3 linked regions of the Methyloferula stellata AR4 genome follow. The protein of the gene in region 1 interacts with the protein of each later gene in a pairwise test. Links are inferred from orthologs where the notes say so. Each region holds a gene or a part of one and is shown on either strand. Other genes may lie near its edges. The genes, in order: rho, nusG and hfq.

The links.
Region 2: the proteins of rho (region 1) and nusG interact in binary tests that used the Escherichia coli proteins (3 or more experiments, as listed by UniProt). The link is inferred for Methyloferula stellata AR4 from one-to-one orthologs.
Region 3: the proteins of rho (region 1) and hfq interact in binary tests that used the Escherichia coli proteins (3 or more experiments, as listed by UniProt). The link is inferred for Methyloferula stellata AR4 from one-to-one orthologs.

Annotation. Positions count from the first base shown.
Region 1 is NZ_ARWA01000001.1:704,628-707,728, reverse strand. What follows is about bases 106-3,052. They hold rho (transcription termination factor Rho), read right to left. Parts: upstream 2,240-3,052; coding sequence 971-2,239; downstream 106-970. Other genes in these bases: hemE (uroporphyrinogen decarboxylase), read right to left, coding at 2,889-3,052; hemJ (protoporphyrinogen oxidase HemJ), read right to left, coding at 2,451-2,885; A3OQ_RS21245 (methyl-accepting chemotaxis protein), read left to right, coding at 106-868. In the rest of the region: more of A3OQ_RS21245, read left to right, coding at 1-105; more of hemE, read right to left, coding at 3,053-3,101. UniProt on the Escherichia coli protein: Facilitates transcription termination by a mechanism that involves Rho binding to the nascent RNA, activation of Rho's RNA-dependent ATPase activity, and release of the mRNA from the DNA template.
Region 2 is NZ_ARWA01000001.1:2,555,356-2,558,423, reverse strand. What follows is about bases 1-2,914. They hold nusG (transcription termination/antitermination protein NusG), read right to left. Parts: upstream 1,766-2,914; coding sequence 1,235-1,765; downstream 1-1,234. Other genes in these bases: A3OQ_RS22255 (helix-turn-helix domain-containing protein), read right to left, coding at 2,238-2,840; secE (preprotein translocase subunit SecE), read right to left, coding at 1,809-2,003; rplK (50S ribosomal protein L11), read right to left, coding at 607-1,035; rplA (50S ribosomal protein L1), read right to left, coding at 1-603. Outside these bases: A3OQ_RS0112555 (molybdopterin-containing oxidoreductase family protein), read right to left, coding at 2,957-3,068. UniProt on the Escherichia coli protein: Part of the processive rRNA transcription and antitermination complex (rrnTAC). The complex forms an RNA-chaperone ring around the RNA exit tunnel of RNA polymerase (RNAP).
Region 3 is NZ_ARWA01000001.1:2,924,234-2,927,253, forward strand. What follows is about bases 106-2,971. They hold hfq (RNA chaperone Hfq), read right to left. Parts: upstream 1,736-2,971; coding sequence 1,475-1,735; downstream 106-1,474. Other genes in these bases: hflX (GTPase HflX), read right to left, coding at 106-1,437; A3OQ_RS0114290 (D-amino-acid transaminase), read right to left, coding at 1,900-2,775; A3OQ_RS0114295 (chromate transporter), read right to left, coding at 2,906-2,971. Also shown: more of hflX, read right to left, coding at 4-105; more of A3OQ_RS0114295, read right to left, coding at 2,972-3,020. UniProt on the Escherichia coli protein: RNA chaperone that binds small regulatory RNA (sRNAs) and mRNAs to facilitate mRNA translational regulation in response to envelope stress, environmental stress and changes in metabolite concentrations.

The sequences.
Region 1 (3,101 bases):
CGACTCCGAAAAGCTGCGCTCTCGTTTCATCGTCTTTCTCCGCCAGATGGAGATGGGAAACCGGCGCCAGCATGACCGTCTGCCATGTGACCTGAGCGTGACCTTTATCAACCCGCAAGGTTTCGCCGCTGGCCGCGTCATCGACATTTCAGAAGGTGGAATGCTCGCCAAGACCGATATTGAGACGGATCTCGCAACCGGGGAGCATGTCGAGGCTAAAATCGAAGGCATCGGAAAGAGCCCCGCCCTTATTGTGGGGCGATCGGCGATCGGCTTGCACATAAAATGGCTCGAGCCGCCCCTGGACTTCATCGCAGCGCTACGTGTGACGCTGACGCATATCCGCGACGATCATGCCGACCTCATCAACGCCGTCATCGAGAACGCCGGCTGCGTTGCAAGGGCGATGGAAGCAGCCATCAGCGACGGGCTCTTGAGCGTTGAGGCCTTGTTCGACGCCGAATATGAACTGATCGCGGGTACCAATCCGGCCCAATATCGCACCCGCGCCTTGCCCGTTCTCGAGGCCATATTGCCGCCGATCCTGAACCCCGTGCTGGATTCAAATCCACGGATCGTCTTCTGTGTCGCGCTCGATCGAAATGCCTGGATGCCCATCCATAATCCCGAATATTCGCATCCCCAGCGTCCGGGCGAATATGAATGGAATGTCGCCCACTCCAGAAACCGGCGGATTTTCGACGATCGTGCCGGGCTCGCCGCAGCGCGCAACATCCGGCCTTCGCTGATCCAGATCTATAATCGCGATCTCGGCGGCGGCAATTTCGTACTGATGAAGGAAGTTGATGCGCCGATCCGCGTCTTCGGACGGCACTGGGGCGGCTTGCGCGTCGCCTATAAACGGTGAGCTAAAGAAATCACGTGCTAAACGAAGCGCATGATCCTCGCCGCAAAGCACTCACACGTCGCATTTTCAGGCGAACTGGTGACCACTTCGCCTGAAAATTTCTTACGTATTCATCGCCTCGAAGAAGGCCGCGTTGCCCTTCGGCGTTTCGCGCAATTTGCCGAGCAAAAATTCGATGCCATCGACGGTGCCCATCGGATTGAGGATGCGGCGCAGCACGTACATTTTCTTCAGTACATCGTTCGGCACGAGCAATTCTTCCTTGCGGGTGCCGGAGCGCGTGATGTCGATTGCCGGGAAGGTCCGCTTGTCCGCCACCTTACGGTCGAGGATGATTTCCGAATTGCCGGTGCCTTTGAATTCTTCGAAGATCACTTCGTCCATGCGCGAGCCAGTATCGATCAAGGCCGTCGCGATGATGGTCAGCGAGCCGCCTTGTTCGATATTGCGGGCGGCACCGAAGAAGCGCTTCGGCCGCTGCAAGGCATTAGCGTCGACGCCGCCGGTCAGTACCTTGCCGGAGGAGGGCACCACCGTGTTGTAGGCGCGGCCCAGCCGCGTAATCGAGTCGAGCAGGATCACCACATCGCGGCCATGTTCGACCAGGCGCTTGGCTTTTTCGATCACCATTTCGGCGACCTGTACGTGGCGCACCGCCGGTTCGTCGAAGGTCGAGGAGACCACCTCGCCATGCACCGAGCGCTGCATGTCGGTGACTTCCTCCGGCCGCTCATCGATCAGAAGGACGATCAGATAGCATTCCGGGTGATTGGCCGTGACGGATTGCGCGATATTCTGCAAAAGCACGGTCTTGCCGGTGCGCGGCGGCGCCACAATCAAAGCGCGCTGGCCCTTGCCAATCGGCGCGACGATGTCGATCACGCGGGAGGAGAGATCCTTGCGGGTCGGATCGTCGATTTCGAGCTTCAGCCGCTCATCGGGATAGAGCGGTGTCAGATTGTCGAAATGGACCTTGTGGCGGATTTTTTCGGGATCTTCGAAATTGATCGTATTGACCTTCAGGAGCGCGAAATAACGTTCGCCTTCCTTGGGGCTGCGGATCAGGCCCTCGACCGTGTCGCCGGTGCGCAGGCCGAAACGCCGGATCTGCGACGGCGAGACGTAAATATCGTCGGGGCCCGCCAGATAATTGGCCTCGGGCGAGCGCAAAAAGCCGAAGCCGTCCTGTAGAACTTCGATCACGCCTTCGCCGACGATCTCGATTTCGCGGCTGGCCAGTTGCTTGAGGATCGCAAACAATAATTCCTGTTTGCGCATGATGGAGGCATTTTCGACCTCGTGCTCTTCGGCAAAGGCAAGCAATTCGGTTGGTGACTTGAGCTTCAAGTCTTGAAGTTTAATTTCCCGCATCGGGATTTAGTCCTTGGAAAGACGCACGATTCGTGTCGCGCATGGCAGGCGGCCCTGGGATGAATGGGCCTAAAGGAGGTGGGATTGTTCTTGCGGCGCTCGAAACGCGCCTGCTCAACGCCAGTACCTGCGAGGAGAGAACCTAAAGATAGAGCGAATCAGCCGTTTTGACAACCTCGTCCCGCCGATCTTGAAGATTCTCCCCGTTTTTTCAGAACGGTTTCAGAACGACCAGGATAACGATAAAAATCAGCAAAAGCGTCGGAATTTCGTTGATCACCCGGTAGAATTCCGGCGAATGACCAATATACCCCATGGCGAAATCCTTGCGGGTCTTGCCCAAAAACCCGTGCAGCCCGCTCAGTCCCAAGACCAAAAGAAGCTTGGCATAGATCCAGCCGCTGGACTCGAAGAACCCACCATTGATCGCAAGGTAGAGACCGCTCGCCCATGTCGCAAGCATCGCAGGCAGCATGATGATGCGTTGCAGCCGGAGCTCCATCACCTTGAAGGTTTCGGCTTGCGGCGAGGCCGCCCCCGCCTCGGCGTGATAGACGAAGAGCCGGGGGAGATAAAAAAGCCCGACCATCCAGGAAATCAATGAGACGATGTGCAAAATCTTGATCCAAGAGTAAACGACGTCCATCTCTCAGCCTTCCGATCTCACGATTTTCAATAATTGTTCGACGTGCTCAATCGGTGTTTCGGGCAAAATCCCATGCCCGAGATTGAAAATATGCGGCCGGCCGGCAAAGGCCTTGAGGATATGCCGCGCCGCATCCTCTAAAGCTTTCCCTCCGGCGACAAGCGCCAAGGGATCGAGATTACCTTGCAAAATAATATTTCGATCGATCGCAGCTGC
Region 2 (3,068 bases), 1.9 Mb from region 1 along the record:
CGGCTTGGCCTTAGCCACAGCATCGACAAAAGCAGCAATATTTTCAATAAGTTTTGCCTCATCGAACGACGCTTTGCCGACGCTGCCCTGGATGATTCCCGCCTTTTCGACGCGAAATTCCACGGCGCCGCCCTTGGATGCCTTGACGGCGGCCGTCACGTCCATTGTCACGGTTCCCACCTTCGGGTTCGGCATCAGGCCGCGCGGGCCCAAGACCTTACCGAGACGGCCGACCAGCGGCATCATGTCCGGGGTGGCGATGCAGCGATCGAAATCGATCGTGCCGCCTTGGACCGTGGTGACAAGCTCTTCGGCCCCGACGATGTCGGCGCCTGCCGCCTTGGCCTCATCCGCCTTGGCGCCGCGGGCGAAAACCGCGACACGCAGGGTGCGGCCGGTACCATTCGGCAGATTGACCACGCCGCGCACCATCTGGTCGGCGTGTTTGGGATCGACGCCGAGGTTCATGGCGATTTCGACGGTTTCGTCGAATTTCGCATTGGCGCGATCCTTGACCAGCTTTACCGCCTCGGTGATCGGGTAAAGCTTGGTCCGTTCGATGCCCTCTCGGGTCTTGACGACGCGTTTTCCGATATGTGCCATGGCTTACCCCACCACCTCGAGGCCCATAGAACGGGCGGATCCTTCGATCATCGTGGCCGCCGCTTCGATCGTGCCGCAATTCAAATCGGGCATTTTCTTTTCGGCAATCTCCTTGATCTGCGCGCGCGTGACCTTGCCGACGAAGCCACGGCCCGTGGTCTTCGCACCGGATTGGACGCCGGACGCCTTTTTCAGAAAATAGGAGACCGGCGGCTGCTTCATCTCGAAGGTGAAGGAACGGTCGGCATAGGCGGTGATGACGACAGGGATCGGCATCCCCTTCTCCAACTGCGCCGTCTTGGCGTTGAACGCCTTACAAAATTCCATGATGTTCAGGCCGCGCTGACCGAGCGCGGGACCGATCGGCGGCGACGGATTTGCCGAGCCGGCCGGCACCTGAAGCTTCACATAACCTGTGATCTTCTTTGCCATGTCTCACTCCAAACGAGCCGGTTCGTGCGAGCCGGCGGTTGCGGGTTCGTGGTGCAACGAGCTGCCCGGCTGGCTGACCGGACCCGTCTCCCACGTGCTTTTGGCTTCTCACCGGGGTCAAACTTCTCAGAATGACGCAGTTTCCACCAAACTCTCAGTTCCTTACCCTAAGTCAGGGAAAACTCAAACTTTTTCGAACTCAGACCTTCTCGACCTGCGCGTATTCGAGGTCGACCGGCGTCGCACGGCCGAAGATGGAGACTGCCACCTTGACCCGCGAGCGGCCCTCGTCGACTTCCTCAACGACGCCATTGAACGAGGCAAAGGGCCCGTCCGCCACGCGCACCGTCTCGCCGATCTCGAACGAGATCGAGGACTTCGGCCGATCGACGCCATCGGCCACCTGGCCCTTGATGCGGTCGGCCTCGGCATCCGAAATCGGCATGGGCTTATTGTCGGCGCCGAGGAAGCCCGTGACCTTCGGCGTATTCTTGATCAGGTGATAGAGATCGTCGGTCAGATCGCATTTCACCAGCACATAGCCCGGGAAGAACTTGCGCTCGGAATTGATTTTCCGGCCGCGGCGCACCTCGACGACATGCTCGGTCGGAACCAGAATCTCTTCGAACTTATCGGCCAAATGCCGTTGAGCCGCCTGCTCTCTGATCGATTCGGCGACCTTCTTTTCGAAGTTCGAATAGGCGTGGACGATGTACCAGCGCATGCTCATGGCAGAATCCGAAGAATTGGCTGACCCCGTAAAATGAAATGTTTCAATGGCCCAAACTCAAGATGAATCGGACCGCCAGCCGCAAAGTCTGATCGACCGCGACGAAGAAGAAGCTCGCGAAAACGACCATGATCATCACGAGGATCGTCGTGATGACCGTTTCGCGCCGCGTCGGCCACGTGACCTTGCCAGCCTCGGCGCGGACTTCCTGAAGGAACGTAAAGGGGTTGGTGGCCATAATCTCTCTAAGGTGAGTTGGTCTCTCGAAGGTGGATTGCCACCCGGCGCCGTCTTGCGTTCAAAACCGCTCTTGGATTCAAACCACCTGGGCAGGCGCCAGAAAAAATCGGGGCGCGGAGCCAGCCGGCCACGCGCCACAGAGGACTCATATAATCAAAGCGTCAAAAAACGCCAAGCCCCAATTTCAAAGCCCCAATTTCAAAACCGCGAAGCCCGAGCCATGCCAGCGGGCTTAGTTCGCGTCCTCCCGCGAAATCACTTGGTAGATGACCGCTTCATCCGCATCGGCGTTGCGGAATTGATGCGCAACGTTGGCCTCGTAGAAAAAGGCATCGCCCTTTTCGAGCCTATAGGTCTGGCCGCGCAGAGTGATTTCAAGCTGGCCGTGCAGGACCACAAGGTTTCCGACAGTGCCTTGGGGCAGAGGTTCGAATCGCTCGCTCGTGCCCGCGGCTAGCCGAAATTCGTAAAATCCCGCGCGGCTTCGCGCCGTCGCCGGAAACAGCGCGCGCGATGAAAAGCCCTTATCGCCCGAGACCAGCAGTCTGGCTTCGGCTTGCGGCAGCACGATCGTCGCCTGGCTTTCTGGCGCCGACATCAAAGCGGAGATCGGCAAGTCCAGCGCCTGGGCGATTTTCCACAAGACGCCCACGGTCGGCGAACTGCGCCCGAGCTCGATCTGCCCGAGCATGGCCCGGCTGACACCGCTTGCTTTGGAGAGCCGCTCAAGCGACAGGCCGCGGCGAGTCCGCCGCCGACGCAGGTTTTCGCCCAGGACGCCGATGACGTCGAAAGGCTGCGGCGCGGTATGCGCGGCGTGGTTAATATCGTCCATGGCGCAACGAACCTTTATCGCAATCAAGCATAAATCTATAATCTCTATAAAAATTATAGAGTGTCAACATTAAAAAATGGCCGCCGAAAAGGGGCCTGCATCCCACATCGTTCAGATCAAACTTTTCGCACCGCGACATGCGTGTCGTGAAAAGCCGCGCCGCCAAAGGGCGCGACGGGATCTGCGCCAGTCAGAGTATTGATGCCCTGCCCGTCTTCGAAGGACGCA
Region 3 (3,020 bases), 2.2 Mb from region 1 along the record:
GGCTCAGGCGCTCGCCTTGCGCCGCGGCGTCTCATGCGCGTGAAGAGGAAACCGCCGCTGCAAGGCATCAGCGCGCTCCGTTGCGACGCGGATGGTGAGATGAAGCGTTCCGTCCTGCGCCATGCTTTTCTGCATGACTTCGGCATTTTCATAAAGCCAATTCAGGCCGGAGCCGTCGTCCGGCTCGATTGCGATATTGAAGCAAAGACGCCGGCTCGCGAGCTTTGCATCGAGGCTTGCGAGAAGATCGTCCATGCCCTGCCCGGTCACGGCCGAAATGATCGCCGGACGTGTCGCCGCGGGGCGCCGTTTGGCGCTGTTTTCGATCTGAAGCCGCTCGCCTTGATCCAGGAGATCGAGCTTGTTCCAGACTTCGATCACCCGGCCTTGATTGCGGGCAATGCCGAGATCCGCCAGCACCTTCTCGACGTCGGCGCATTGCGCGTCGGCATCCTCATGCGCGATGTCACGCACATGAAGGATGATATCGGCCTCGATCACCTCTTCGAGCGTCGCCCGGAAGGCCGAGACGAGCTGCGTCGGCAGATCGGAGATGAAGCCGACGGTATCGGACAAGATGACGTCGGCGCCATGCGGCAGCCGCAGCCGGCGCAAGGTCGGATCGAGCGTCGCAAAGAGCATGTCTTCGGCGACCACCTTCGCTTGCGTCAGGCGGTTGAACAGAGTGGATTTGCCGGCATTGGTATAGCCGACGAGCGCGACAACGGGGAAAGGCACGTCCCGCCTGCCCTTGCGGTGCAGGGCGCGCGTGCGCTTGACGTCTTCGAGATCGCGCTCGATGCGCGCCATGCGTTCGCTGAGCAGGCGGCGGTCGGTTTCGATCTGCGTTTCGCCCGGGCCGCCGAGGAAGCCGAAGCCGCCGCGCTGACGTTCAAGGTGGGTCCAAGAGCGCACGAGCCGCGATTTCTCGTAACTGAGATGGGCGAGTTCGACCTGCAGCGCGCCCTCTTTCGTGCGCGCTCTCTGGCCGAAGATTTCGAGGATCAGGCCGGTCCGGTCGATGACCTTGGCCGAGAGGGCCTTTTCGAGATTGCGCTGCTGGATGGGCGAGAGCGCACAATCCATGATGACGAGATCGATCGCCTCGTCTTCGACAAAGGTTGCGAGTTCGGCCACCTTGCCGCGGCCGAGAAAAGTCGCAGGCTTGATTTCGTTGAGCGTGATGATTTTCGCCGCGACGACGAAAAGCTCGATCGCCTCGGCAAGGCCGCTCGCTTCCGCGATACGGGCTTCGAGCGAGCGCGCCGGCTCGGCGGCGGATTTCGCGGCGGCCGTGGCTGACGCCGCGGGCTTCGTTCGGTCGCGGTGCTGCTGCGCTCTCTGGCTGAGATAGGGCCCGATCACTAAGGCTCGCGTGGCTTTGGCCCGCGCCTGTTCGAGATCGGTTGGCGTTTCGGCGTCCCGCCGACGGCTCAAGCCGCCCTCGCCGGGATTGGCATGATGATGGATATATTCAAGTCGGTGCTGGTCCTCCAGGCTCGTCGGTCGGCTCGAACATTTGGATCGGCTGGCCGGGCATTATGGTTGATATGGCGTGTTTGTAGACAAGTTGCGAGTGCCCGTCGCGGCGCAGCAAAACGCAAAAATTATCAAACCACGTGACAACGCCTTGCAATTTGACGCCGTTCACAAGAAAAATCGTGAGGGGAACCTTATTTTTCCGGACAAAATTCAGAAAAGTGTCCTGCAGGTTCTGGGTGCGTTCTGCCGCCATTTTTTCAGTCCTGTCTCTTTTCTTGACGCCGCAAGCGCGGCGCGGGACGTTCAACGGTCCATCAACCGCCGAAAGTTTGACATAATATTATAGGCCGAGCAAAAATCGGCTCGTAAACTCAACTTGGCAATATTTTTTGTAAAAACCACTGCACTCGCTCTTTTTCAACGGCGGGCAGCCCATTCGGTTTTCGCCGCCGCCTCATGAAAGAGGCTGCGCAGTCTCGTTGCGATCGGGCCCGGCCGCCCATCCCCGATCTGATGGCCGTCGATCGTGACGACCGGCATGACCAGATTTGTCGCGGCTGAAATAAAAGCCTCGCGCGCGGCAAGCGCCTCGGCCAAGGTGAACGAACGTTCTTCGACCGGAAGCTGCAATTCTGCAATGAGCTTCATCAAGGTCGTCCGTGTGACACCGCGCAAAATCGCGTGATCGGCCGCACGCGTGACGATGGTACCGTCCTGCGTGATGATCCAGGCATTCGACGAGGCGCCTTCGGTGACGAAGCCTTTCTCGTCGATCAGCCAGGCCTCGTAGCAGCCTTTGTCGCGGGCCTCTTGCTTGGCCAAGACGTTCGGCAGCAAGGAAATCGATTTAATATCGACCCTTTTCCAGCGAATATCGGCGGTCGAAGCGATTGCTATGCCTTTGCGAGCGAGTGCTTCGCCTTTGCCGGGGTCGACTGATTTCGCGGTCACGACAAGCGCGGGGCGAACCGGCTTTTGCGGGAATCCATGGTCGCGCGGGGCGACGCCGCGCGTCACCTGAAGATAAAGAAAACCATTGGTAAGCCGGTTGCGCCGCATGACCTCGCGCAAAACGACCGGCAGCGCGTCGCCTGCCAAGGGCATATCGATGCGCAGCTCGCTTAAGGAGCGCGCCAGCCGTGCCATGTGATGCGGCTCGTCGATGAGCGCCCCATCGAAGACTTCGCAGACCTCGTAAACGCCATCCGCGAATTGATAGCCGCGATCCTCGATCGGAACCATGGCAAGGCTCTGCGGAAGATATTGGCCATTGACATAGGCGATGCGGCTCACGGGATCACTTTCATTTGTTTTCTTCTTTGACGCATGATCCTACCCGAAAAGTCTGCAACTTTTCGGGATCACCAACTTTCTTCCAGCGCATGATCTTATCCGAAAAGTCTGCAACTTTTCGGGATCATGCTTAAACAAAAAGCCCGATCCGTCCGCCGATCAGGCCCAAGGCCGTACCGGCCAGAATGCCGATGAGCGGATTGGCGCGTGTCAAAGCGACAAACAGAGTCATGGCGCCCGTAATG